One region of the Limnohabitans sp. TEGF005 genome, then DNA from elsewhere that is predicted to be linked to it. Evidence: predicted binding sites of a transcription regulator. Region 1 holds the regulator's gene; each other region holds the start of a gene.
What was found. Region 1 encodes sigma-54, which starts transcription at its own class of promoters, with help from an activator protein. Its sites were predicted from a motif close to TGGCANGNAANCTGCTTT; they were not measured.

Region 2: a site for sigma-54 is predicted at 1,731-1,748, ahead of urtA (urea ABC transporter substrate-binding protein). Genes of this name have one in related genera too.
Region 3: a site for sigma-54 is predicted at 1,588-1,605, ahead of ACZ5RG_RS06330 (arsenate reductase (azurin) small subunit). Genes of this name have one in related genera too.
Region 4: a site for sigma-54 is predicted at 2,509-2,526, ahead of ACZ5RG_RS03660 (CmpA/NrtA family ABC transporter substrate-binding protein). Genes of this name have one in related genera too.

The regions. Positions count from the first base shown of each region.
Region 1 covers NZ_AP029226.1:197,944-202,107, reverse strand. Annotated here, with positions in the region: gene lptA (lipopolysaccharide transport periplasmic protein LptA) at 1-351, shown strand, start outside; gene lptB (LPS export ABC transporter ATP-binding protein) at 348-1,106, shown strand; gene ACZ5RG_RS00895 (RNA polymerase factor sigma-54) at 1,144-2,685, shown strand; gene ACZ5RG_RS00890 (THUMP domain-containing class I SAM-dependent RNA methyltransferase) at 2,696-4,036, shown strand; gene ACZ5RG_RS00885 (PIN domain-containing protein) at 4,129-4,164, shown strand, end outside.
Region 2 covers NZ_AP029226.1:635,656-639,819, reverse strand. Annotated here, with positions in the region: gene urtB (urea ABC transporter permease subunit UrtB) at 1-198, opposite strand, end outside; gene urtA (urea ABC transporter substrate-binding protein) at 392-1,663, opposite strand; gene ureA (urease subunit gamma) at 1,882-2,184, shown strand; gene ACZ5RG_RS03055 (hypothetical protein) at 2,201-2,371, shown strand; gene ACZ5RG_RS03050 (urease subunit beta) at 2,379-2,708, shown strand; gene ureC (urease subunit alpha) at 2,710-4,164, shown strand, end outside.
Region 3 covers NZ_AP029226.1:1,321,640-1,325,803, reverse strand. Annotated here, with positions in the region: gene ACZ5RG_RS06340 (sensor histidine kinase) at 1-563, opposite strand, end outside; gene ACZ5RG_RS06335 (PhnD/SsuA/transferrin family substrate-binding protein) at 605-1,471, opposite strand; gene ACZ5RG_RS06330 (arsenate reductase (azurin) small subunit) at 1,640-2,164, shown strand; gene ACZ5RG_RS06325 (arsenate reductase (azurin) large subunit) at 2,175-4,164, shown strand, end outside.
Region 4 covers NZ_AP029226.1:770,517-774,680, forward strand. Annotated here, with positions in the region: gene ACZ5RG_RS03650 (ABC transporter ATP-binding protein) at 1-181, opposite strand, end outside; gene ntrB (nitrate ABC transporter permease) at 178-1,092, opposite strand; gene ACZ5RG_RS03660 (CmpA/NrtA family ABC transporter substrate-binding protein) at 1,104-2,348, opposite strand; gene ACZ5RG_RS03665 (ANTAR domain-containing response regulator) at 2,624-3,250, opposite strand; gene ACZ5RG_RS03670 (substrate-binding domain-containing protein) at 3,289-3,978, opposite strand; gene tsaD (tRNA (adenosine(37)-N6)-threonylcarbamoyltransferase complex transferase subunit TsaD) at 4,123-4,164, shown strand, end outside.

The sequences.
Region 1 (4,164 bases):
CAAAAACGCGAAGGCGTCGATGAATTCACCGAAGGTGAAGGCGAAATGGCCATCTACGACAGCCAGGCCGATGTCGTGACACTGAGTCAGCGGGCAGAAGTTCGAATTTTGCGCGGCACCGAGCTGGCCGACCAACTCAATGGTCAAAAAATCATTTTCAACAACACCACCGAAGTCATGACCGTGGACGGTCTGCCCAAAGGCACCCAAGCCACGGACCCGCGAGATCAACGCGTACGCGCCGTGCTGACGCCCAGAAAAACAAGCCCGGCGACCACGCCCCCCGCTCCGAAAACGGCCATCCCTGCCCTGCGGATCAGCCCCAATACAGGCGAAAGCAAAAAACAATGAGTGAGCCACTCGTGCCCAGCCGACTGGAAGCGCACCACCTGAAAAAGGCCTACGGCAGCCGCAAAGTGGTGCACGACGTGTCCGTGCAAGTAGACAAGGGCGAAGTGGTGGGCTTGCTCGGCCCCAACGGCGCAGGCAAAACCACCTCTTTTTACATGATCGTGGGCTTGGTGCGTGGTGATGGCGGCCAGATCATGATTGATGGGCAAGACGTCACGCGCATGCCCATTCACAAGCGCTCGCGCATGGGCCTGTCGTATCTGCCGCAAGAGGCCTCGATTTTTCGCAAACTGTCGGTGGCAGACAACGTGCGCGCCATTCTGGAGCTGCAAACCGACGCCCAGGGTCATGCACTCTCATCGGCTGACATTGAACAACGCCTGAGCGAGTTGCTGGCCGACCTGCGCGTCGACCACCTGCGCGATTCCCCTGCGGTCGCGCTGTCAGGGGGTGAACGCCGCCGCGTAGAGATTGCCCGCGCCTTGGCCACCAACCCGCGTTTTATCTTGCTGGACGAGCCTTTTGCTGGCATTGACCCGATCGCCGTGATCGAGATCCAGCGCATCATTGCCTTCCTCAAGCAGCGCGGCATTGGCGTGCTGATCACCGACCACAACGTGCGCGAGACCTTGGGCATTTGCGACCACGCCTACATCATCAGCGAAGGCCGCGTGCTGGCTGCAGGCACCCCCGACGAAATCGTGTCCAACGCCGAGGTGCGACGGGTGTACCTGGGCGAACACTTCCGGATGTGATGAACAAATCCAAGGTCCACGCCATGAAAGCACAGCCATGAAACCCGGTCTGTCGCTGCGCATGTCCCAGCACCTGGCGCTCACGCCCCAGTTGCAACAATCGATCCGCCTGCTGCAACTGTCCACGCTGGAGCTGTCGCAAGAGGTCGACCAGATGCTGGACGAAAACCCATTTCTTGAGCGCAGCGAAGAAGAAGCGGCCTCCGAGGCCTTTGGCCTGGACCAAACCGACACCCACGTCAGCCTGGGCGATCGGGTGAGCGAAAGCGCCAGCACATCCAGCAGCAGCGACGACAGCGCCAGCGAAAACAGCGACGAAGCCGTGACCGATGTGGCCGAAAGCTGGGACGGCGACGGCAGCGTGGACATGCGCCCTGACGACAGCGAATGGGGTGGCGATGCCGGACCGCGCCAGAACAATGGCGAAGAAACCGCTGACGCCATCGACCTGGCCCGCAGCAGCGGCTCGCTCACCGACTTTTTGCACCGCCAGGCCTTGTCGCTGCGCTTGTCCGAGATCGACCGTGCTGCCCTGCGCTTTTTGATCGAGTCGCTCAACGACGACGGCTACCTGACCGACACCCTGCCTGAATTGGCCGCCAGCTTGGCTGGCAGCGACGATTTTGAACAACTGGACGAGCTGGTGCACCGCTTCACCGTGGCGCTGGGTTTGCTGCAATCGCTCGAGCCCGTGGGTGTGGGCGCACGCGATCTGGCCGAGTGCATGCGCATCCAGATCAAGGCATGGCTCAAGGACGCGCCAGACGACGAGGTCGCCCAAGCCGCTCTGGCCGTCTGCGCTCAACCCATGGAAATGCTGGCCAAACGCGACTTCAAACGCCTGGCTGTGGCCTGCGGTCTGGACGAGGCCGTGGTCAAAGCCGCTATCCCGTTCATTGCCCGGCTGGAGCCCAAACCCGGCCGCCCGTTTGCGCAGGCCGAACAAAACATCATCATCCCCGACGTGCTGGTGGTGAACACCAGTAAAACGGCCACGCCCAAATTCCGCATCCAGCTCAACCCCGACGTGATGCCCAAGCTGCGCGTGCACGACATTTATGCCAACGCCTTGCGCGGCAGCAAGGGTTCATCGCATGCCGGTTTGCAGCAGCGCCTGCAAGAAGCGCGCTGGTTCATCAAAAACATCCAGCAGCGTTTTGACACCATCTTGCGCGTATCCACCGCCATCGTGGAGCGGCAAAAAAACTTCCTCACCCACGGCGAGCTGGCCATGCGCCCGCTGGTGCTGCGCGAGATCGCCGACGAGCTGGGCATGCACGAGTCCACCATCAGCCGCGTGACCACGGCCAAATACATGTCCACGCCGCAAGGCACGTTTGAGCTGAAGTATTTCTTTGGCTCGGGCTTGGGCACCGACAGTGGCAGCGCCGCATCGAGCACCGCCGTGCGGGCACTGATCAAGCAGTTTGTGGCGGCTGAAAAACCCGCCAAACCCCTGTCGGACAACCAAATTTCAGAAATGCTGAAAGAGCAAGGCATCGACTGCGCACGCCGCACGGTGGCCAAATACCGCGAAGCCCTGAAGATCGCGCCTGCGAACCTGCGCAAAACCCTTTGAGAGTATTCGAGTGAATTCATTGAACCTGTTCATGCCTTGCGCCGCTGGCGTCGAGGGCTTTTTGGCCGACGAGGTGCACGCCATCACGGGCCTGACCGGCAACGACCTGATGACCGGACGCGGCGGCGTGATGGCCCGCGCCTCTTGGCGCGACGCGATGCGCATCAACCTGCACAGCCGCTTGACCCAGCGCGTGCTGGTGCAGCTGTCCGTCACCGACTACCGCAACGAAAACGACCTGTACCAAGCCGCCAGCGAAGTGGCCTGGGAAATTTGGTTCACGCCCAAGCAGACGTTCAAGATCGACATCACGGCGCAGCACAGCCCGCTGACCAGCCTGAACTTTGCCGCCCTCAAAATCAAAGACGCGGTGGCCGACCGCTTTCGCGCCAAGCGCGGCGAGCGCCCGAACGTGGACACCACCTGGCCCGATGTGCGCATTTATGCCCACGTCACACCCGAAACCCTCACGCTCTACATCGACACCTCGGGCGAACCGCTGTTCAAGCGCGGCTGGCGCACCGACAAGGGCGACGCGCCCCTGAAGGAAACCTTGGCGGCCGCCATGATCGCGGCCAGCGGCTGGGATGCGACAGTGCCTTTGTACGACCCCTGCTGCGGCAGCGGCACCATCCCGATTGAGGCGGCGCAAATCGCCTGTGGCATCGCCCCTGGCTTGCAACGCCGCTTTGGCTTTGAAAAGCTGTTGCCTTTCCAAAACCATGTCTGGCAAGGCTTGATCGAAGAAGCCCGCGACCACGAGCACGAACCCACCGCGCCCATTTTTGGCAGCGATGTGGCTTTCCGAATGGTCGACTTTGCCGAGCGCAACGCCGAACGCGCAGGCGTGTCGGGCGTGATCGAGTTCCGAGGCGGCGATGCCCTGCAACGCATGCCGCCCAGCGAGACCCCCGGCGTCATGCTGCTCAACCCGCCCTATGGCGAGCGCATTGCCGCTGCCGGTGTCGCCGGTCGTGGGCGTGACAGCTTCCAGCCCGGTGCCTTGGCCGATGCGCGTTCAAGTACCCGCGCAGCCGACCAAAGCCACCACCGCGAAACCGCGCAAACCAATGATGGCGACGACAGCGTCGACTTCTTTGCCCAACTGGCCAGCCACTGGAAGAAAAACTACAGCGGCTGGAGCGCTTGGATGCTCACACCCGACCTGAAGCTGCCCAGCAAAATGCGCCTGAAAGAATCGCGCCGCGTGCCCATGTGGAACGGCCCCATCGAATGCCGCTTGTTCCGCTTTGACATGATCAAAGGCAGCTTGAAGCGCACGCCAAGCGACAGCAGCAACAACCCAACAGTCACCTCAGGCCCCGACACATCGGGAACGTCTGCACCATGAGTTGGGAGCGGGGCGTTGAGGTGAACCTTGAGGTGGGCGCAATTCTGAGTGAAGGTCCGGGCGCAGATGGGGTTCAAACCCCGGCACGCCGCGTGCTGGACACCAACATCCTGCTCGACCTGTGGGTG
Region 2 (4,164 bases), 440 kb from region 1:
CACATCGTCGGCCAGCGCCTGCAAATACGCGGCGGTTTTGTCATCGCCTTGCGCCACCGCTTGTGCCAAAGCTTCTACGCGGGCATCGCTCTCTCCGGTCGCCATGGCAAGGGCTTCGTCCATCGTCAGGGCTTGCGCGGCCGACAGGCCCCACACCGCGCTGGCGATCAACGCGCCTTTCACAATCCATCTTTTCATTTTTCTCATCTCATGTTCAGCAGCTGCTCGCCAAGGCAATCTTGGGCATGAAATGGATTCCCGCGTGCGCGGGAATGACAGTTTGTTCATCAAACTCATGAATGACAAGTGTCGTGTCATCCCCGCGAATGCGGGGATCCATCTCGTTGACTGTCATGGATTCCCGCCTGCGCGGGAATGACCTTCAAACCCATCACTTCTTGGCAGGTTCGTCAGGCTTGACGTCGTTGCCGGGGATGTAAGGGCTCCATGGCTTGGCTTTGACCGGGCCAGGTGTCTTCCACACCACGTTGAACTGACCGTCGGCCTTGATCTCGCCGATGAACACCGACTTGTGCAGGTGGTGGTTTTTCTCGTCCATCTTGCTGGTGATGCCGCTGGGCGCTTTGAAGGTCTGACCCGCCATGGCTGCGATCACTTTGTCGGTGTCAGTCGACTTGGCTTTTTCAACCGCTTGCTTCCACATGTTGATGCCGATGTAAGTCGCCTCCATCGGGTCGTTCGTCAATGGCTTGTCTTTGTGACCGGCGATGTTTTTGGCCTTGGCATAAGCCGCCCACTTTTTGGTGAACTCGTCGTTGGCCGGGTTCTTGATGGACATGAAATAGTTCCATGCCGCCAGGTGACCGACCAAAGGCTTGGTGTCCACGCCGCGCAGCTCTTCTTCACCCACCGAGAAAGCGACCACCGGCACGTCTTTGGCTTTCAGGCCCGCATTGCCCAGCTCTTTGTAGAAAGGCACGTTGGAGTCACCGTTGATGGTGGAGACCACGGCGGTCTTGCCACCGGCTGAGAATTTCTTCACATCGGCCACGATGGTTTGGTAATCGCTGTGGCCAAACGGGGTGTATTTTTCGTCGATGTCTTTGTCAGCCACGCCTTTGGACTTGAGGTACGCGCGCAAGATTTTGTTGGTGGTGCGGGGGTACACATAGTCGGTGCCCAGCAAGACCCAGCGCTTGGCTGCGCCGCCTTCTTTGCTCATCAGGTAGTCGACTGCAGGAATGGCTTGCTGGTTGGGCGCAGCACCGGTGTAGAACACGTTTTTCGACAGCTCTTCACCTTCGTACTGCACGGGGTAAAACAGCAAGCCGTTCATTTCTTCCACCACCGGCAGCACCGACTTGCGCGACACCGAAGTCCAGCAGCCGAAGATCACCGAGACCTTGTCTTGACCGAGCAACTGCTTGGTTTTTTCAGCAAACAAAGGCCAGTTGGAAGCGGGGTCAACAATCACAGGCTCAAGCTTTTTGCCGAGCACACCGCCCTTGGCGTTGATCTCGTCGATGGCCATGAGCACGGTGTCTTTCAACACGGTTTCAGAAATGGCCATGGTGCCCGACAAGCTGTGCAACACGCCCACCTTGATGGTGTCAGCGGCCAGTGCCTGGACCGAGAAAGTCAAACTGCCCGCCACCAAGGCTGCGGCAGTTGCGAGGGCTTTGAGATTGCCACGACGGTTCATCATGAGATCACTCCAATCAGGAAAGTAGGTTTTCAAACACGCGGAGACTTGCAACGCTGAACCTGCTCTTGCAATCACCGTGCCAACCCACGCAAATGCCCTGACGCCCGCCAACAGGACTGCCGTTTCCCTAGGAATTGAGTGGCTCCCTATAAAGGGGCACGCTCTTTGCTACATTGAAATCATCCAATGCACCAATTCAACCAGAGCGCACCAAAATGGAACTCACCCCTCGCGAAAAAGACAAGCTGCTGATCTTCACAGCAGGCCTTTTGGCCGAGCGCCGCAAAGCACGCGGCCTCAAACTGAACTACCCCGAAGCCATTGCGCTGATCAGTGCCGCCGTCATGGAAGGCGCACGGGACGGCAAGACTGTGGCGCAACTCATGAGCGAAGGCCGTAGCGTTTTGACGCGGGCAGACGTGATGGACGGCATCGCCGAAATGATCCCCGACATCCAAGTCGAAGCCACTTTTCCAGACGGCACCAAATTGGTGACCGTGCACCAACCCATTGTTTGAACCCCAGGAATCACACATGAAAAAATTCACTTTGACACTTGGCCTCGCACTGTCCAACCTGGGCAACACCGCTTGGGCTCACGAGGGCCATGGCCTGGGCAGCACCCATTGGCACGCCACCGATGCACTCGGTTTTGTGGTCGCTGCCGCCTTGGTGGCGGTGGCGTTTTACTTCGGCAAAAAGTGAGCCCGACATGACGCCTGGAGAACTTTTGATTGACCCCGGTCAGCATGCGCTGAACGTGGGCCGCCGCACCTGCACGCTGGTGGTGCAAAACGCCAGCGACCGTCCGATTCAAGTGGGCTCGCACTACCACTTTGCCGAAACCAATGCAGGCTTGAAATTCGACCGCACCGCCGCACAAGGCATGCGCCTGAACATCACATCGGGCACCGCCGTGCGCTTTGAGCCGGGCCAACAACGCACCGTGGAGCTGGTGGACTACGCCGGTGACCGCGTGGTGTACGGCTTCAGAGGCCTGACCAACGGTGCACTCGACACCACGCATGCGAAAGGCAACTGACATGGCCCACATCGACAAACGCGCTTACGCCGAAATGTTCGGCCCCACCGAGGGCGACCGGGTTCGCCTGGCCGATACGGCCTTGCTCATCGAGGTCGAAAAAGACTTCACCTTGCTGGCAGGTGGCTACGGCGAAGAGGTGAAATTTGGTGGCGGCAAGACGATCCGCGATGGCATGTCGCAATCGCAACGCACCAATGCCGAGGGCGCGATGGATTGCGTGCTGACCAATGCGCTCATCGTCGACCATTGGGGCATCGTCAAAGCCGATATTGGCCTCAAGGGCAACCGCATCGCCGCCATTGGCAAGGCGGGCAACCCAGACACCCAACCGGGCGTGGACATCGTCATTGGCCCTGGCACCGAGATCATCAGCTGCGAAGGCCTGATCGTGACGGCAGGCGGCATCGACAGCCACATCCACTTCATAGCGCCCCAGCAAATAGACGAAGCGCTGGCCAGCGGCGTGACCACCATGCTGGGCGGCGGCACGGGCCCGGCCACCGGCACCTTTGCCACCACCTGCACGCCCGGCCCTTTCAACATCGAACGCATGATGCAGGCGGCTGACGCCTTTCCGATGAACCTGGGTTTTTTGGGCAAAGGCAATGCCACTTTGCCTGCGGCGCTGCACGAACAAATCAATGCGGGCGCCATTGGCCTGAAGCTGCACGAAGACTGGGGCACCACGCCCGCAGCGATTGACAACTGCCTGAGCGTGGCCGAAGCCACCGACACGCAAGTGGCCATCCACACCGACACGCTCAACGAGTCGGGCTTTGTCGAAGACACGGTGGCCGCCTTCAAGGGCCGCACCATCCACACCTTTCACACCGAAGGTGCGGGCGGCGGGCACGCACCCGACATTTTGAAAGTGGTGGGCGAAGCCAATGTGCTGCCCTCTTCTACCAACCCCACACGGCCATACACCATCAACACCCTGGACGAGCATGTGGACATGCTGATGGTTTGCCACCACCTGGACCCGGCCATCGCCGAAGACCTGGCCTTTGCCGAAAGCCGCATCCGCAAGGAAACGATTGCAGCCGAAGACATCCTGCACGATTTGGGGGCCATCAGCATGATGAGCAGCGACAGCCAGGCCATGGGCCGGGTGGGCGAGGTCATCATCCGCACCTGGCAGACCGCACACAAGATGAAGCAGCAGCGCGGCAGCTTGCCCGGCGACACAGATCGCCATGACAACGCCCGCGTGAAACGCTACATCGCCAAGTACACGATCAACCCCGCCATCGCACACGGCATGAGCCACGAAGTGGGCAGCATCGAGGTGGGCAAGTGGGCCGACCTGGTGATCTGGAAGCCGGCCTTCTTTGGCGTCAAACCCGCCATCGTCATGAAGGGCGGCTTCATCGCACTGGCCGCCATGGGCGACCCAAACGCGTCGATTCCCACCCCGCAGCCGGTGCATTACCGGCCCATGTTTGGCAGCTTT
Region 3 (4,164 bases), 1.1 Mb from region 1:
ATCCGCTTGCCCACCCACCAACCGATGGGTACAAGAAGTGTGACGGCCAACAAAATTCCGATCAACGCAGTGCGCAACAGCGACGCCCAATCCGGTGCAAACGCAGCGGCCTCTACCTCGGTGAATACGAAACCTAAAGTCTCTCCGTCTACGCTTTGGACGGGGTCGATGATTACGACGGAACCATCAGACAACGTGAGTTGCTTGCGTTGGTTTACCTCTATCGCAGGGAGTAGCAGTTGCTTGTCCCAGGCTTTACCAAGTACTTGCCGACCGGTCTCCAGCTTCACAGGATCCGAGGCAGCGAACACAGTTCCGTCTGGGCTAAGAATGGCCAGCCGTGCCTTGTCGGCGTCTGCACCAGGGATAAGCTGGGCAGTGTCACGTAACAACGAGAACACGCGCCATGTGTCATCGGCAGCCAGAAGCGGGCGCACCTGAGCGCTTACCAGCACCACCGCGCGGTACAGAAGCGACAGTGTCTCTCGACGCCCGTTTTGCGCTTGAACTTGTGCAGTAACGGCTGTGACCAGGACTGCCGCGAGCAACACGGCCAAAGACAAGCCAAGTGGAATCTGTACACGATATGGCAACCGACGGAGCATCAATTCCCCACACCGCTGCTTGGCACTCGTTGGGCCTGCTGGCGGATGCTGTCGAATAGGCTGGCTTGGCCAGCCACGAAACCGGTCAGATTCAGAGACGCCAAAAGATCACGACCTACCTCGTCGTTATTCATGCCCAGCAAAGCCAAACGCAAAGAGTCCATCTGTGCTCGCGCTTGTCCCTTGCGAACCACCAGCGGAGGAAACCCAAAAGGCTCCGATTTCCAGATCACCTCGGTCTTGGCGACGGAGGGCATGTTCTGGACCCGCATCGTCTCCCATACGTAGCCATCTATAGAGCCAGCGTGGGCCAGACGGGCCGCTACAGCCTCCGCCACATTCTGATGGCCATGGGTGAAAAAGCCACGCTTGAGATCGCGCGAGGTGATACCAAACCTGGCAAGCTGCGCCTGAGCCACCAGCCAGCCAGAGTTGGACAAGGGGTCAGAATAAGCCAATACGCGCCCCTTGAGATCGACCCAACCCTGCACTTGCGTGTTGGGTGTCTTTGACCGAATGAGGTAGGCTTGATAAAACGGTTGCCCCTGATACAGCGGCACTGCAAGCAGGGACAACTTGGCCTCAAAACGCACAAAGGGATAACCACAGACCCAGGCCGCGTCGATATACCCCGAAAAAAGTTGATCCAGGATGCCTTGATAAGACTCGCGAGCCACGAAATCGACTTCGATACCGACCCGGTTACTCAGGTAGCGTCCCCATCGCGAAAGAAAAGCCACTTGATCGGCCAGGATGACCGGGGTCAGTCCGATGCGTAACCGCTGGGCGCCCCAGCTCGACAATGACCCAGCTGCCGCAGCTACACCTAGGCCTGCGGCAAGGCTACTTCTTCTATTAAAAAGCATATCAATGGGCGTTTCACGTTACGTTTTCGTAACCTTCATTTTTTCAGAAGTTACGAAAATCTCCCACAGAACAAACCCTGAGTACGCAAGTCACTGTTTTTAAAGGGGTCGTTGAATGGCATAGCTATTGCTTTGATGAATCACCTTTGTTAAAACCCAGGAGACAATATGGACGACGTCAAAATGGGCCGCCGCTTCTTTCTGAAGTCTGGCGGTGCCGCCGCAGCCGCTGCTGGATCGGTGGTCATTCCCATCCGCAACGCAAACGCTGCCGCCCCAGCCAGCGCCAATGGCACGACCCTACCTTATCCAAAGAAACCCGTTGGCGCAGCAAAGGGCATGCCGCTAAACCAAGCGGTGAGCTTTGCTTATCCCGATGACAGCTCCCCTTGCCTGGCGATCCGTATGGGTTCGCCCGTGCCCGGTGGTGTTGGCCCCAACAGCGATATCGTGGCCTACAGTTCCTACTGCACTCACATGGGCTGCCCGGTTGGCTATGAGCCCGGCACCAAGACCTTCAAGTGCGGTTGCCACTTCTCGATTTTTGACCCTGAGAATGGCGGGCAAATGGTAACCGGCCAAGCAACCGAGGACCTGCCGCGCATCTTGCTGGAGTATGACGCCAAGACAGACAGCGTTCACGCCGTCGGTGTTGACGGTCTGATCTACGGCCGCCAGTCCAACATCCTCTAAGGAGACCAGCATGACCACTCAGATTAACGACCGAATTGCGCTGCCTCCGAAGGACGCGCAGAAGACCAACATGACCTGCCACTTCTGCATCGTCGGATGTGGCTACCACGCTTACAAGTGGGACCACAACACCGAAGGCGGCCGCGCCCCGAACCAGAACGCACTGGGCCTGGACTTCCGCACCCAGCTGCCGCCGTTTGCCACCACCCTGACACGGGCGATGACCAACACCATCACCGACAAGGGCGGCAAGAAGTGGAACATCATGATCGTTCCCGACAAGGAATGTGTCGTGAACAGCGGCCTCTCCAGCACGCGCGGCGGCAAGATGGCCAGCTACATGTACACGCACGACGGCATCGGCCGCGAGCGGCTGAAGCACCCACGCATCAAGCGAGGCGATCAGTGGCTTGATACCAGCTGGGAGCAAGCCCTGGCGATCTATGCAGGCCTGACCAAAAAGATCCTGGACAATGACGGCCCGGATGGCCTGTTTTACGACTGCTTCGACCACGGTGGCGCTGGCGGCGGATTCGAAAACACCTGGGGCACCGGCAAGCTGATGTTCAGCGCATTAAAAACCCCGATGGTGCGTATCCACAACCGTCCATCCTACAACTCCGAGTGCCACGCCACGCGCGACATGGGCGTGGGCGAGCTGAACAACAGCTACGAAGACGCCCAACTTGCGGACTGCATACTGGTTACCGGTGCCAACCCTTACGAAACGCAGACCAACTACTTCCTGAACCACTGGGTTGCCAACCTGTCGGGCTCCACGGTGGACAAGAAGAAAAAGTGGTTCCCGGGCGAAACGGCAGCTGCGGCCAAGATCATCATCGTGGACCCGCGCCGCTCAGCCACGGTGGCCATCTGCGAACAAGTGGCCGGCAAAGAAAATGTGCTCCACCTGGATATCCAGCCCGGTACTGACACAGCGCTTTTCAACACCCTTTTCACCTACGTCGTGCAACAAGGCTGGATCGCCAAGGACTTCATCGCCAAACACACCAGCGGGTTTGAGGACGCGGTCAAGACCAATCGCATGAGCCTGGAGGACGGAGCCAAGGCCACCGGCCTGACCGTGGCCCAGATCAAGCAAGCCGCCGAATGGGCCTACAAGCCCAAAGCCAGCGGCCATCGCCCGCGCACCTTCCACCCTTATGAGAAGGGCATCATCTGGGGCAACGACAACTACGTGATCCAGAGCGCCCTGGTGAGCCTGGTGCTGGCGACCGAAAACGTCGGCCGCCGTGGCACCGGAGTGTGCCGCCTCGGTGGCCACCAGGAGGGCTACACCCGTCCGCCCTACCCCGGCAACAGCAAGATCTACATCGACCAGGAAGTCATCGCCGGCAAAGGCCTGATGTACACACTGTGGGGCACCAACCCCTACCAGACCACGGTCAACGCCGAGCAGCACCGCATGGTGCTGAGCAAGCGCGCCAAAATCGTGGACGAGGCCATCGCCCGCGCCCGCGGTGCCAGCACCGAACAGCTGGTGGACGTGATCTACAACGCCTGCAAGTATCAGGGCGGCATGTTCGTGGCGGCCATGAACCTCTACCCCACTCAGCTCGCCGACGACGCACACCTGCTGTTCCCGGCCACCCACCCGGGAGAGATGAACCTGACCTCCATGAACGGCGAGCGCCGCCTGCGCCTGTCCGAGAAGTTCATGGATCCGCCCGGCTCGGCCAAACCCGACTGCCTGATTGCTGCCGACATCGCCAACACCTTGAAGGCGATGTATCAGAAGGAAGGCAAGGCGGACATGGTCAAGCGCTTCGACGGTTTCAATTGGAAGACCGAAGAAGACGCTTTCAACGACGGCTTCCGCCGAGCCGGACGTCCCGGCGTGGAACCCATTGACAGCCAGGGTGGTGACACCGGCTACCTGGCCACCTACGAACTGCTGCGCAAGGCCGGCAACAACGGCGTGCAACTGCCGATCAAAGCGGTCAAGGACGGCAAGCTTATTGGCACCGAAATGGAATACG
Region 4 (4,164 bases), 570 kb from region 1:
TCAAGCCGGCGATCAGGTTGAGCAGGGTGGACTTGCCGCAACCCGAATGACCGATCAGGGCCACGAACTCGCCCTTGGCGATGTCCAGGTGGATGTCACGCAGCGCCGGGAACAACCCTTTGTTGGTTTTGAAGGTCTGCTCGACACTCTGGATCTGGATGTACTTGCTGTCGTTGTTCATGATTTGACATCCTCAAAGGTGAAGGCGGTGGCGATTCGGATCAGGGCGAATTCGAGAATCAGACCCACGCCGCCGATCACAAAAATCGCGATGATGATGTTCTTGACGTTCAGGTTGTTCCATTCGTCCCACACCCAAAAGCCGATGCCGACACCGCCTGTGAGCATTTCGGCGGCCACGATCACGAGCCATGCGGTGCCCACGGCCAGACGCACGCCGGTCAGCATGTAAGGCAATACCGCGGGGAAGAGGATGGTGGTGGCGATCTTCCATTCCGACAGGTTGAGCACCCGTGCCACGTTCAGGTAGTCCTGCGGCACGCGCTGAACACCGACGGCGGTGTTGATGATCATGGGCCAGATGGAGCAGATGAAGATGGTCCAGATGGCGGCCGGGTTGGCGCCCTTGAACACCAACAAACCGATCGGCAACCAAGCCAACGGCGACACCGGGCGCAGCAGACTGATGAGCGGGTTGAACATGCGCGACAGAAAGGTAAATCGCCCGATGACAAACCCAGCAGGGATGCCCACCAACGCCGCCAGGCCAAAACCCACGGCCACGCGCTCGAGCGACATCAGCACGTTCCAGCCCACGCCTTGGTCGTTGGGGCCTTTGCGGTAGAACGGGTCGCTGAAGATGTCAATCGCCTGCACACCAGTTTCGTAAGGGCTGGGAATGCTGCCCTTGGTCGTGATAGACACCAGGGCCCACAAACCGATCAAGAGGCCGAAGCCCATCAGCGGCGGCAAGACCGCCATCCAGAAGTTGTGCCACTGGCGTGCACGTTGCACTTGCGAGGCGGCTGCGGCGGTGGCGGCAGCATTCGCTGCTTGTTGGGTGGTGAGAGGCGCGACCGGTGCTGACCCGGTTTTGCCCCCGGTGGGTGAATGGAAAACGGCGCTGACCATGGTGTTCTCCTTCACGCTTTGATTTTGAAACCGTCGGCGTATTTCTTGGGGTCTTTGCCATCCCAGACCACGCCGTCGATCAGCTTGTGGCTGCGCATTTCACTCTTGGGCACCGGGGCCTTGGCCGCAGTGGCGGCTTGTTTGTAGATCGCGATCTGGTTGATCTGTTTGGTCACACCCAGGTAATCGGGGTGGTCCTTGAGCAAGCCCCAGCGTTTGTGCTGGGTCATGAACCACATGCCGTCAGACAGGTAGGGGAAGGTCACTGCGCCATCGTTGTAGAACTTCATGTGGTTGGCGTCATCCCAGGTCTTGCCCATGCCGTTTTGGTAACGGCCCAAGATGCGCTGGTTGATCGCGTCCACCCCCGTGTTCACGTACGATTTGTCAGCCACGGTCTCAGCCATCTTGAGTTTGTTTTGCAAGCTGGCGTCGATCCACTGACCCGCTTCAATGATGGCGGCCGTCACGGCACGGGCGGTGTTGGGGTATTTCTTGACGAAGTCGGCGGTGGTGCCCAGCACTTTCTCAGGGTGGTCCTTCCAGATGTCCTGGGTGGTGGTGGCTGTCACGCCGATGCCGTCCATGATGGCGCGGTGGTTCCAGGGCTCGCCCACGCAAAAACCGTCCATGTTGCCCACGCGCATATTGGCCACCATCTGCGGCGGCGGTACGGTGATGACTTTGGCGTCTTTCATCGGGTTGATGCCATAAGACGCTAGCCAGTAGTAGAGCCACATGGCATGCGTGCCAGTCGGGAAGGTCTGGGCAAAGGTGTATTCACGCTTGTCGCTTTGCATCAGCTTGGCCAGGCCTGCGCCGTCCACCGCGCCTTTGTCGGCCAGCTTTTTGGACAGCGTGATGGCCTGTCCGTTGTGGTTGAGCGTCATCAGCACAGCCATGTCCTTCTTGGGGCCAGACAGCCCCAAGTGCACCCCATAGACCAGACCATAGAGCACATGGGCAAAGTCCAGTTCGCCGTTGACCAGCTTGTCGCGCACGCCGGCCCAACTGGCTTCTTTGCTCAGCACGAACTTCACGCCGTGCTTGACGTCCAGGCCCAGCACCGAGGCCATGACGACGCTGGCGCAGTCGGTCAGGGGGATAAAGCCGATCTTGACTTCTTTTTTCTCGGGGGCATCCGAGCCTGCGGCGTACACCACAGAGCGCAGCGCGGGCGAGATGCCTGCTGCGCCCACGGCGGCGGCCTGCAACACGTTGCGGCGGGTCAAGCTGTTTTTGAGAAGGTCGGTCATGGCGAAACTCCTGGTGCGGTTTTACAAAACAAAAAAGGCGTCCTCATGTCACTCACGCCTGCAGTGCAGGGCGCGAAAGCATGGGGACGCCTTTGTCCGGTGTGGGTTCACCCGCCATTGGGTGATCTCACGGTTGACCTTCTTTGGTCTTGCTTCTGGTATTGCAAGCCACGTGCCAGGGTTTTCCTCGGTTGACTGCCCTGAAATCCCCTGATTTGGGGGTTGGGGCACCTTTGGGGTGCGATGGCGCGCACCTGTGTGGTGCGCCAAGGCGTTCAGCCCAGCAATTCAGCCATTTCAACCATCTGCTGCGCCATGTCAGCCAGTTTCATGCCTTTGTTCATGGCCGCTTTGCGCAGGCGAGCGTAGGCTTCTTGTTCGCTCAGGCCTTGGCGCTGCATCAACAGGCCCTTGGCGCGGTCGATCAGTTTGCGGTCTTGCAATTCGCCACGGGCGTTGTCCAGCTCGGCCAGCAGGGCCTGCTCGTGTTTGAAGCGGGCCATCGCCACCGTCAGGATGGGGTGGATGCGCTCAGGGGCCAGACCCGCCACGATGTAGGCCGTCACACCTGCGGCCACGGCCTCGTTCATTGGCCGCGTGTCGCTGTCATTGGTGAACATCACGATGGGGCGGCGCTCGTCGCGTGTGGCCATGACCACATGCTCCAGCGCATCGCGGGCATCACTCTCGGCGTCCACGATGACCATGTCGGCCTGCAGCTGGGCCAGGCGCTCGGTCAGAAACACATCGGCGGGCAGGGTGGCCACCAGGTTGTAGCCCGCTTCGAGCAGGCCAATGCGCAACAACCGCGAGCGCTCCTCAGTGGCTTGCGCCTGCTCATCGCCCTCGGCCACCAGGGCGGGGTCGGAGATGATGACGACGATTCTCAAGGCTTCTTGCATGTTGGTGTCATGCAAGAAGCGCGCCGGAGCTCCCAATTTCAGGCCGGGGCCATGCCGTGCTGGCGTTTGAGCGCATCGCACGCGGCCGACTGCCAGAAGGCCAGCAGCGCACGCATGGCGTCTTGTTGGGCGCAGGTGTTGGCCACGCTGCCAGAAAACGTGGTGATGATCTCCACCGCTGGGGGCAGGCCGCCCACGATGGTGATGCCTGGCACGCCCAGCATTTCACTCAGCTGTTGAAAGCCCAGCGCCACTTGACCTTGGGCCACCAGTGAGCCTACCGGCACGCCGGGTTTGGCTTGCACCGTGCGGGGCGCGATGGTTTCGGCGATGCCCCAGGCCTCAAACTGTTTGGCCAGTTGCACGCCGCTGGGACCTGTCGAATAGCCCAGCGTGGGCGCGGCCAACACGGCGGCCTTGAGCGCGGCCTCGGTCGAGATGTCGGGCACGGGCTGCCCCGCCGGCACGGCCACCGCCACGCCCGAGCGCACCAGGTCGGCACGGCTGCCCACCAGCACATGGCCGCTGGCGATCAGCTTGTCGATGGCGTCGCTGGCCAACACCACACCGTCAAAGGCTTCGCCCGCTTGTACGCGCTTGGCCGCGTCCACCCCCCCCACCGACTCAACGAGCACCTGCACATCAGGCATTTGTGCCTTGTACAGCGCCACCAGATCGGCCAGCAGCGGTTTTGTGGCCATGGAGGAAATCAGTCGGAGTGTGGTCATGGTGTGGGCTTTGAAATGCAGAGGGTTGTGGCCGCGACGCTCTTGTTGCGATGGACTGCGGAATTTCGCGATGGTGCAGTCGCTCTTGCCAAGATTATGGCCAAGGGCAGGGCCAGCGCCCGTGCCCCGCTTAAACTACCTGTTATGCGAATTTTGGGTATCGAATCATCTTGCGACGAGACCGGC